One region of the Sinobaca sp. H24 genome, then DNA from elsewhere that is predicted to be linked to it. Evidence: a T-box and tRNA genes for the amino acid it is inferred to sense, from the RefSeq annotation. Region 1 holds a T-box; the other holds one or more tRNA genes.
The links. A T-box is a leader RNA that pairs with one kind of tRNA and senses whether it is charged. The one in region 1 lies ahead of serS (serine--tRNA ligase), so its partner is inferred to be a tRNA-Ser.
Positions count from the first base shown of each region.

Region 1 (3,415 bases):
TATCCGTACTATCCAGCTGGCTCATTAGGCATCACTTCTTTTCTTTATGTATATTTCGCTGATTTCTTTACTATTTATTACGAAAAATGAAACAAATCGATAAAATATTGAGATAATTCGCAAGATTTTTTTATTTGATTAACGTAATTATAAGTACTACATAGAATATTTGCAATATTGTTTTTATATTTTTATTAAATTTAAATGACAGATTATCTAACAATGACTACTGCGAAAATATCAAATCTCCTGTTAAATAATACATTGATAACGCTTACATTACAATTTTTTTATGAAATATAATAAAAAATTCGTAGACAAAAAACAGGAGAGCTATTCGCTCTCCTGCTTTCTTAGAAAAAATTGGTTATTTACTTAGCTGAAATATGCGTTTTTCCACCCATATAGCCTTGAAGTACTTTAGGAATACGTATTGAACCGTCCTCCTGCTGATGATTCTCCATTAAAGCAGCTACCGTTCGTCCTACCGCTAATCCGGAACCATTAAGCGTATGGACAAATTCTGTTTTGGCTTTTGGCTCCCGCTTAAATCTAATGTTAGCGCGGCGGGCCTGAAAATCTTCAAAATTACTGCAGGATGAGATTTCTTTATAATCTTCGTAGCTTGGAAGCCATACTTCAATGTCATATTTCTTAGCGGCTGTAAATCCTAGGTCTGCGGTACACATGTTCAGTACGCGGTAAGGAAGCTCCAGGTCCTGAAGAACCTTTTCAGCATGACCGGTTAAAAGCTCCAGCTGCTCGTAGGAGTTTTCCGGATGCACAAAACGCACAAGTTCTACTTTATTAAACTGATGCTGGCGAATCAAACCTCTCGTATCCCGGCCGGCAGACCCTGCTTCTGAACGAAAGCAGGCACTGTAGGCAGAATAACCAAATGGCAGCTTCCAGCCTTCAATAATTTCGTCCCGGTGCATATTAGTAACCGGCACTTCGGCAGTAGGGATCAAAAAGTAGTCCTCTTCGCGGATGTTGAACGCGTCTTCTTCAAATTTTGGAAGCTGTCCTGTTCCCGTCATGCTTTCTCGGTTAACCATGTAAGGAGGAATCACTTCTTCATATTCATGCTTATCTGAATGAAGATCCATCATATAAGATATCAACGCACGCTCCAGCTTGGCTCCGGCTCCTTTATAAAAAACAAAACGGCTGCCGGTCACTTTCGAGGCGCGTTCAAAATCAAGCATACCAAGCTCCACTCCAAGATCCCAATGTGCTTTTACAGGAAACGAAAAGGAAGGCGCCTCGCCCCATTTCCGAATTTCTTCGTTATCCTCTTCACTTTCGCCAATCGGACACTCTCATGGGAATGTTCGGAATCGTAAGCATGAGCTGCTGCAGGTCTTCTTCTACCGTACGAAGCTCTTCGTCATACTTTTTCATATTGACGGATACATTTTTTGTTTCATCAATCAAATCCTGCGCATCTATGTTTTCCCGTTTGCGTTTGGCTACTTCCTGAGAGACTTCATTTCGCCTCTTTTTTAATTCCTCCGTTTTTTGAATAAGACTTCTTCGGCTTTCGTCAAGCTCTAGAAAACGATCGAGTTCGTCAATATTCTCGCCTCTTTTTTCCAGCTTTTTCTTCACTTCATCAAAATCTTTTCTTAGTCTTTTTACGTCCAGCATACTGCTGCCTCCTCTGATTTAATAATAGAATTTCAAACAAAAAACTCCCGCCCTTTATAGAAAAGGGACGAGAGTTCACCCGCGTTGCCACCCAGATTGCAGCATAGCCTGCTGCCTCTTTGTTCATCTGCTAACGGGGATGAGCCGGGAGAGGCTACTTGGTGTTCACTTCTCCACTCCGGATTGGATTCCTGAAGAACCGGTGCCTGCTTCCACCACTGCACAGGCTCTCTGTGTTCCGATTGTCTTCAGTACTAGTATCCATCAACGCTTTATACAGGCCTGACCGTTTCCTGCGCCGGCCTTGTTTCTTTTGCTTCTTTAACCATTTTAACAAAAAATTGATGCAGACGGGCATCATCTGTTAATTCCGGATGAAATGAGCAGGCCAGCAGATGATTCTGCTTCGCTGCTACAATTTCTCCTTCATACTCCGCCAGAATGTCAACGGATTCTCCCGTTTCGGAAATGAGCGGGGCCGGATAAAGACAGCTTCTACATCGTCAGCCACCTGATCGACGACGAGCGTCGTTTCGAAACTCTCCCGCTGTCGCCCAAAGGCGTTTCGTTCCACTTTCATGTCCATTAGCTGCAGATGGCCTTCTTCGTCTGAGCCTTCAATTCGTTCAGCCATAAGAATTAAGCCGGCACATGTACCGAAAATAGGCTTTCCAACCTCTGCAAAATCGCGGAGTGGCTGAAAAAAACCATATTTGTTTACTAAACGGCGCATGGTCGTACTTTCTCCTCCAGGAAATACAAGGCCGTCCAAGTCATCTAGCTGCTCAACCCGTTTAATAATTACGACTTCTGTATTTGGAGCTTCCAGGCTTTTTACATGTTCCCGGACAGCTCCCTGTAAAGCAAGCACACCAATTTTCACCATATTAGCATTCCTTCTTTCAAGCTTTATAATAGCGGATTACCAGCCGCGGTCCTGCATACGGTCACCTGGAGCAAGCGTGGAAATTTCAAGACCTTTCATCGCTTCTCCAATGTCTTTTGAAACGCGTCCGATTAATTCATAGTCGTCATAATGAGTCGTAGCTTCTACGATAGCACGGGCAAATTTCTCCGGCTGATTGGATTTGAAAATACCGGATCCAACAAACACACCGTCTGCGCCCAGCTGCATCATAAGCGCTGCATCAGAAGGAGTAGCAATTCCTCCTGCAGCAAAATTCACGACAGGCAGGCCTTTATTTTCCTGAATCTGCACAAGAAGCTCAAAAGGCGCTCCCAGATTCTTTGCTTCTGTCATTAGTTCATCACGGGACATACCGATAACACGCTTCACCTGAGACTGGATCATTCTCATGTGACGAACGGCTTCAACAATATTTCCTGTGCCGGGCTCGCCTTTTGTACGAAGCATGGAAGCTCCTTCGCCTACACGACGCATAGCCTCTCCGAGATCTCTGGCTCCACATACAAATGGAACGGTAAATTCGCTTTTATCCAGGTGATAGACTTCATCGGCCGGTGTTAATACTTCACTTTCGTCGATATAGTCTGCTCCGAGTGCTTCAAGTACACGAGCCTCTACTATGTGACCGATACGGGCTTTAGCCATGACAGGAATCGATACTGCTGCCATTACTTCCTCTACAATAGTAGGGTCAGCCATACGAGCCACTCCGCCCGCTGCACGGATGTCAGAAGGTACGCGCTCGAGTGCCATAACGGCCACTGCTCCTGCTTCTTCTGCTATTTTAGCCTGTTCGGCATTAATGACGTCCATAATGACGCCGCCTTTTTGCATTTC
Region 1 is NZ_JALBWT010000012.1:79,798-83,212, forward strand. Features, by position in the region: gene MMY81_RS16375 (Lrp/AsnC family transcriptional regulator) at 1-25, opposite strand, end outside; partial or broken gene serS (serine--tRNA ligase) at 372-1,650, opposite strand; T-box leader at 1,711-1,927, opposite strand; partial or broken gene pdxT (pyridoxal 5'-phosphate synthase glutaminase subunit PdxT) at 1,923-2,536, opposite strand; gene pdxS (pyridoxal 5'-phosphate synthase lyase subunit PdxS) at 2,573-3,415, opposite strand, start outside.

Region 2 (3,415 bases), on a different contig from region 1:
AAAGATGATATCCGTTTTTCTTCATTATAATTAATCGCTTTCTTCTATTCAAAGATGAAGAAAAAAGAACCACTCTCAACAGAGTCGTTCTTTTTATCATATGTATAAAGCCGTGCACCTTCTGTCGACAATGCTTTCATGCACGTTACCTATGCAGTTAGCTCGAACCGGGCAGCTCTGCGGCACATAGAAGAGTCCGCTTACTGCTGCTTCCTTCCGGACCTGACAGGATTCACGGGTTTCCATTGCGCAGAACCCGGTTGTCAACACCACTTACATAGGGCAGGCTGCACAAAAGCATAGCCTCGAGAAGGGATTCAGCCTCGCTATAGCGGATTGCGAGTACAGGGCACCGCTACCTCCCCACTTAGCACGGCAAATTGGATAACATATTCAGGCGCTTTATTAGCGCAACTTTTAGTATATATAGTTTTTCATCGGAACGCAATAGGTTCGGCTTTATTCTTCTGGCGGATTTTCATCTGTGTTTGTCTGTTCTTTTTTTTCCAATTCGGCAATCTTTGCCATAATAATATGCGGCGGCGTATGCATAATATGCTCTAAAGGCATATTAAGTTTTTTAGCCAGCATTTGGGCCGTTTCCGCTGAAAATTGATTAGGTGCCATGGATTATCCCCCTGTTTTTATTCATCGTGTTCGTTTACTATATCATGATGAATCGTTGAATCCAACTTCTGCTGCTCTCTTCTTTTTAAGCGCTCTGCTTTTTTCTTTTGACGCAGTTCCAGAAAAAAAGAGGACAGAGCTGCGCCGCACTCTTTTTCCATTACACCGCTTTCTACAACGGCCTGATGGTTAAAACGCGGTTCGTTCAGCAGATTCATCAGCGTCCCCGCGCATCCGGCTTTCTCATCTGCCGCTCCGTAAACCACCCGGACGATACGGGATTGAACAATTGCCCCTGCGCACATAGGACAGGGTTCCAACGTAACGTATAACGTGCAGTTCTCCAGACGCCAGTTCCCCAGTGTCCGGCATGCCTGTTCAATAGCCGTCATTTCGGCATGAGAGCCTGCCTGCTGTTTTGTTTCCCGCTGATTGTATCCATACCCGACAATGGACTCTTCTTTTATAATCACTGCTCCTATAGGCACTTCTCCCATAACCCGTGCTTTTTCTGCCAGCTTCAATGCTTCTTTCATCCAATACGCGTCTGTGTGAGCCATTTCCGTCCCCTTTATTTCCCCTTTGCTTCTATCATACCCAATTTGCGTTTTTCGTGCATCGTCTAATAAAAAACAAAAAAAGCTGCCCTTTAAAAGGACAGCTTTGTCATTTGAAATAATGGCGGAGGAGGAGGGATTCGAACCCCCGCGGGCGATGAAGCCCCTGGCGGTTTTCAAGACCGCTCCCTTCAGCCAGACTTGGGTACTCCCCCGAATGGTTAAAAACTTTTTGGCTGACAAGGAATATAATAGCATATACAAAATACCGGTGCAATAGAAAATAAAAAGAAAGAGCAATTTAATTTTGCTCTTCCTTCTAATTTACGTTAATGCCGCTCCTTGATATTCGGCTAACTCTTCTTCGTTGCACAATACCCAGTGCCCCGGTTTCACTTCCTGAAAGCTTCTTTTTTCATTACTGCCATAGGCTTCAGGATCATATTGAATTCTTTTTCGTGTTCTTTCATGATCCGGATCCGGCAGCGGAATAGCTGACAATAGCGATTTCGTGTAGGGATGGAGTGGATTCTTATATAACTCTTCGCTATCCGCCAGTTCCACCAGATTGCCAAAATACATGACGCCGATCCGGTCGCTTATATACTTCACCATCGACAGATCGTGGGCAATAAACAAATACGTGAGATTTTTTTCTTTTTGCAGCTTTTTGAGAAGGTTCACTACCTGCGCTTGTATCGACACATCCAAAGCCGAAATAGGTTCATCCGCTATAATAAATTCAGGATCTACCGCTAAAGCTCTTGCAATACCCAGTCTCTGCCTCTGTCCCCCGCTGAATTCATGAGGGTATCTGCTGGCATGCTGTTTGTTCAGCCCCACTGTTTCCAGCAGCTCATATACTCTGTTCTTTCGTTCTTCTTTCGAATTCACCAGACCGTGGACATCCAGTCCTTCTGCAACAATATCCAATACTTTCATTCTTGGATTCAGAGAAGAATAAGGATCCTGAAAAATCATCTGCATCTGCCTGTTAAAATCTTTTAGATCTTTTTATTTTTCTTGCCTTGTACGTTTTTCCCTTTAAAGAGCACTTCGCCATCTGTGGCGTCGTATAACCTGATGATGGAGCGTCCCGTTGTTGATTTGCCGCAGCCGGATTCTCCTACAAGGCCGAATGTTTCACCTTTATATATTTCAAAGGTCAGCCCGTCAATTGCTTTCACAATGGTTTTCCGCCCTGTTTTAAAATGCTGCTTTAAATTTTTTACTTCCACTAGTTTTTCTCGCTGGTCTTCTATCATTTTAATACACCTTTCTTCGCTTTATCAGCCTGCATTCTTTTTTGAACAGAAGGAGGCGGAGAAATGGCGGGAGCTTTTGGATCCATTAACCAAGTCGCCGCATAGTGGGTATCCGATACTTTGAACATAGGAGGCTGCTCTTCATAATCTATTTTTAATGCAAATTCATTTCTGGGAGCGAACGCATCTCCTTTAGGAGGATAAAGAAGGTCCGGCGGTGTTCCCGGAATCGCAAACAGCTCTTCTTCCGAACTGTCCAGGGTAGGCATCGAGCCGAGAAGTCCCCACGTATAAGGATGCTTTGGATTATAAAAAAGTTCATCCACTGTACCAATTTCAATAATTTTGCCGGCATACATTACTGCCACCCGGTCTGCAATATTAGCAACAACCCCTAAATCATGCGTAATAAAAATAATGGAAGTATTGGTTTCAGCCTGGATGTCTTTCATAATATCCAATATCTGTGCCTGAATGGTTACATCCAGGGCTGTAGTCGGTTCGTCCGCAATTAATATTTTAGGATCGCAGGCAAGAGCTATCGCAATCATTACACGCTGCCTCATGCCTCCGGAAAACTGGTGGGGATACTGCTTCATTCTGATTTCCGGCTCTGGTATTTTTACCAGCTTGAGTATTTCGATCGCTTTTTCTCTCGCCTGCTGTTTATTCATATTTCTGTGTCTGATAAGGCCTTCCATTACCTGGGTGCCTACTTTCATAGTAGGGTTTAATGACGTCATAGGATCCTGGAAAATCATCGCAAGGTCTTTGCCGCGCACTTTCTGCATCTGTTTTTCGTTTTTTCTTTACAATATCCTCATTTTCAAACATAATTTCTCCATTTTTAATAAAACCCTGTGGTTCTGGAAGAAGCTTCATCAATGCTTTCGTAGTGACCGACTTTCCTGAACCGGACTCTCCAACTATAGCCAGGGTTTCTCCTTTATGCAGGTCAAAGGAGAT
Region 2 is NZ_JALBWT010000033.1:54,503-57,917, forward strand. Features, by position in the region: RNA gene ffs (signal recognition particle sRNA large type) at 111-376, opposite strand; gene MMY81_RS26595 (YycC family protein) at 460-627, opposite strand; gene tadA (tRNA adenosine(34) deaminase TadA) at 645-1,187, opposite strand; tRNA gene MMY81_RS26605 (tRNA-Ser) at 1,307-1,399, opposite strand; partial or broken gene MMY81_RS26610 (ABC transporter ATP-binding protein) at 1,509-2,449, opposite strand; partial or broken gene MMY81_RS26615 (ABC transporter ATP-binding protein) at 2,446-3,415, opposite strand, start outside.
Region 2: it encodes a tRNA-Ser, which carries the amino acid that the T-box ahead of serS (serine--tRNA ligase) is inferred to sense. The anticodon was not compared.